Regions from separate parts of the Citrobacter freundii complex sp. 2025EL-00176 genome, predicted to be linked through region 1. Evidence: predicted binding sites of a transcription regulator. Region 1 holds the regulator's gene; the other holds the start of a gene.
What was found. Region 1 encodes PhoB, which activates phosphate uptake and scavenging genes when phosphate is short. Its sites were predicted from a motif close to CTGTCATAAAACTGNCNNAT; they were not measured.

Region 1 (2,205 bases):
GCCGGAAAGGCGTCCAGCGTACCGATATAAATGTCACGTACGGCGTCACTTTTGCTGGCGCCAACGGTGGTCAGATGCCCGGTCGCAATGATGGGCAGATTTTGGGCGCCGCGCAGCGTACAGGCGTCCTGATATTGCTGATGGTAATAGTCGGTAATAGCCGACAGCAAATGCTGCTGTTTCTCTTGTCCGGTCAGTCCGGCCTGGCTGGTAATGATGTCGCGCGGTCGTAAAAAAGGAACCGGACACAGGATCGCACCCGGCGTGCCGTCGCGTTGAGACAATACCTGCGGCGTATGGCCTGCGCTGGCGATCACCGTGGTGTTGAGAAACGCCAGAATATCGCGGGATTCGTTGAGCGTGGCGACGGAGTCGTGGTTACCTGCCAGCACCACCAGATGACAGCCGGTTTGCTGCAGATTAACGACGAAACGGTTATACAGCTCACGGGCATAGCTTGGCGGCGAGCCGGTATCGAAAATATCGCCTGCCACAATAATGGCATCCACCTGCTGGGATTGTGCCGTTTCCAGCAGCCAGTCGAGAAAGGCCTGGTGTTCAGCGGCGCGGCTCTTGCTGTAGAAATTTTGGCCCAGATGCCAGTCAGACGTATGAAGGATGCGCATAAGAGTTCCATGACGATAAAACAGTGGCGGGATTATAACCCTGCAAGGACGGTAATATCTTGTTTAAGGGCTGTCATAATTCACAGGGCTGCGTTAAACCTGGACTATCTTTTCATAAATCTGTCATAAAACTGACGCATAATGGCACCGTATTGATGGCAAACGATTTAATTATAAACAGGGCAAATCATGGCGAGACGTATTCTGGTCGTAGAAGATGAAGCTCCAATTCGTGAAATGGTCTGCTTCGTGCTCGAGCAAAACGGTTTTCAACCCGTAGAAGCCGAAGACTATGACAGTGCTGTGAACCAACTCAATGAACCCTGGCCGGATCTCGTCCTGCTTGACTGGATGCTACCCGGCGGCTCGGGCCTACAGTTTATTAAACATCTCAAGCGCGAAGCGATGACGCGGGATATTCCCGTAATGATGCTGACGGCGAGGGGAGAAGAGGAAGATCGCGTCCGGGGTCTGGAAACCGGCGCGGATGATTATATTACCAAGCCGTTTTCTCCCAAGGAGCTGGTGGCGCGTATTAAAGCGGTTCTGCGTCGTATTTCCCCCATGGCGGTGGAAGAGGTTATTGAGATGCAGGGGCTGAGCCTTGATCCAACCTCGCATCGCGTGATGACCGGCGAGGATCCGCTGGATATGGGGCCGACAGAATTCAAACTGTTGCACTTCTTTATGACCCATCCGGAACGCGTCTATAGCCGTGAGCAATTACTCAATCATGTCTGGGGTACCAACGTGTACGTGGAAGACCGGACAGTGGATGTGCATATCCGCCGCTTGCGTAAAGCGCTGGAGCACAGTGGACACGATCGTATGGTGCAGACAGTTCGTGGGACGGGATATCGTTTTTCGACCCGCTTCTGACTGACATGAATATGGGCCTGAGGGATTAGGCTGTTAATGGAGTAAGACGTTTGCTAGAACGATTGTCATGGAAAAGGCTGGTACTGGAGCTGATCCTCTGCTGCATACCGGCGTTTATCCTTAGTGCTTTTTTTGGTTACCTGCCCTGGTTTTTGCTGGCGTCGGTAACCGGCCTGCTTGTCTGGCATTTCTGGAATTTATTACGCTTGTCCTGGTGGTTATGGGTCGACAGAAGTATGACGCCGCCGCCGGGGCGTGGAAGTTGGGAGCCGTTGCTGTACGGGCTGCATCAAATGCAGCTGCGTAACAAAAAGCGCCGTCGGGAACTGGGTAATCTGATTAAACGTTTTCGCAGTGGAGCGGAATCGCTACCCGACGCGGTGGTGTTGACGACTGAAGAGGGCGGCATTTTCTGGTGCAACGGTCTGGCCCAGCAGGTTCTGGGACTGCGCTGGCCGGACGATAGCGGGCAAAATATTCTTAACCTGCTGCGCTACCCGGAGTTCACGCAATATCTGAAAACGCGTGATTTTAGTCGGCCAATCAATCTGGTGCTCAATACCGGACGGCATCTGGAAATTCGCGTGATGCCCTATACCGACAAGCAATTGCTGATGGTTGCGCGCGATGTAACCCAGATGCACCAACTGGAAGGTTCGCGGCGTAACTTTTTTGCCAACGCCAGCCATGAGTTGCGTAC
Region 2 (2,205 bases), on a different contig from region 1:
GTCGGCTTACGCCTTATCCGGCCTACAAAGAGGAGCGATTACGCGAAAGATTTCGTGTTGTAGCAAGGCGGCAAACGAAGGTATCCCCAGGAACGTAGTAAACTACGTGACTGGGGTAACTGAGCGCAGCCAACACAGCTACGGCGCGAAAGATGAAGCGTAATTAGACTTCTTCCATACGACCTAAAAGGGCATGCAGACGATCCTGCCAGCCGTTCTGCTGTTCTTTCAGATTGTTGTTCTCACGCTCCAGTTCTTCACGCTGCTGCTGTGCAGACTGAACTTCCTGCGACAGTGAGTTGTTCTTTTCTTTCAGCTCTTCGATTTCCATCTGCAACAGCGTGATGGTATCAATCGCCTGCTGTACTTTTGCTTCCAGTTTCTCAAACACTTCTAATGACATCGTCATACCTCTCCTGAATTGCAAGGCGTTGATGGATAAAAATCCTCGTCCCGATAACCGGCGACGCCTTAATAAAAACGAGCGCACTCTACTTAACACCGATTGTATGAAGCCGCGTCATCCCTGTCCAGCGGCATCCCGCGCAGATTGCGGTTTGCAACACTTTTAGTCTTTCTCCTGGTGACATGACTGTCATAACGCTTAAGTGTTAAGAGATTGTTCGGTGAAATGATTCAGCTCACACTATTTTTGTATAACAAATACCGCGGAATGGCGCGAAAACGCTCATTTTGTTGATGCAGTACACACATTTTAATTTCGATATTTCTCGTTTTTGAGCGTTAACGATAAATTAACAGTGTGCCTACCGGCTCCGGGGATGTCAGTGACCTTCTCGCACACAATAAACATTAAACTCTCTTCAGGATCCGATTATGAGTCAAACATCAACCTTAAAAGGCCAGTGCATTGCTGAATTCCTCGGTACCGGGTTGTTGATTTTCTTCGGTGTGGGCTGTGTCGCTGCACTCAAAGTGGCCGGGGCTACTTTTGGTCAGTGGGAAATCAGCATCATCTGGGGTCTGGGGGTAGCGATGGCTATCTATCTGACCGCAGGCGTTTCTGGTGCACACCTGAATCCAGCGGTCACCATCGCACTCTGGCTGTTTGCCTGTTTTGATAAACGCAAAGTCGTCCCTTTTATTATTTCGCAAATTGCCGGCGCCTTTTGCGCAGCGGCACTGGTTTACGGGCTTTATTACAATCTTTTCCTCGATTTCGAACAAACCAACCATATCGTGCGTGGCAGTACGGAAAGCCTGGGTCTGGCAGGTACTTTCTCCACCTATCCGAACCCGCATATCAATTTTGTGCAGGCCTTCGCGGTTGAAATGGTCATTACCGCTATTCTAATGGGGCTTATTCTGGCCCTGACCGACGATGGTAACGGTGTACCTCGTGGTCCGCTGGCACCACTGCTGATCGGCTTACTGATTGCCGTTATTGGTGCTTCCATGGGTCCGCTAACCGGTTTTGCGATGAACCCGGCGCGTGACTTCGGACCGAAACTCTTCGCCGGACTGGCCGGATGGGGTGAGATTGCCTTCACCGGTGGTCGTGATATCCCTTACTTCCTGGTACCGGTGTTTGGCCCAATTACCGGCGCAATTTTAGGCGCATGGGCCTACCGCAAACTGATTGGTCGTCATTTGCCGTGCGATGTCTGCGCGATTGAAGAAAAAGACGTTGCGGCCAACACTCAACAAAAAGCTTCGCAGTAATGTGACTACGGGACAAAAAATTATGACTGAAAAAAAATATATCGTTGCGCTCGACCAGGGCACCACCAGCTCCCGCGCGGTCGTAATGGACCACGATGCGAATATCGTTGCCGTTTCACAGCGCGAATTCGAGCAAATCTACCCGAAAGCCGGTTGGGTAGAACACGACCCAATGGAAATTTGGGCAACCCAAAGCTCCACGCTGGTAGAAGTGCTGGCGAAAGCCGATATCAGTTCCGATGAAATTGCCGCGATCGGTATTACCAACCAGCGTGAAACCACCATCGTCTGGGAACGTGAGACCGGTAAACCTATCTATAACGCCATTGTGTGGCAGTGTCGTCGTACCGCGGATATCTGCGAAAAGCTCAAGCGCGACGGTATGGAAGAGTACATCCGTAACAACACGGGCCTGGTGATTGACCCGTACTTCTCCGGTACCAAAGTGAAGTGGATCCTCGACCACGTAGAAGGCTCGCGTGAGCGCGCTCGTCGCGGCGAACTGCTGTTCGGTACCGTAGA

Region 2: ACVXHP_RS22865 (MIP/aquaporin family protein) is a predicted target of PhoB. The motif match lies at 593-612, and genes of this name have one in related genera.

The regions. Positions count from the first base shown of each region.
Region 1 covers NZ_JBRYHT010000012.1:22,897-25,101, forward strand. The annotation lists gene sbcD (exonuclease subunit SbcD) at 1-626, opposite strand, end outside; gene phoB (phosphate response regulator transcription factor PhoB) at 816-1,505, shown strand; gene phoR (phosphate regulon sensor histidine kinase PhoR) at 1,556-2,205, shown strand, end outside.
Region 2 covers NZ_JBRYHT010000020.1:10,119-12,323, reverse strand. The annotation lists gene zapB (septal ring assembly protein ZapB) at 164-409, opposite strand; gene ACVXHP_RS22865 (MIP/aquaporin family protein) at 838-1,683, shown strand; gene glpK (glycerol kinase GlpK) at 1,706-2,205, shown strand, end outside.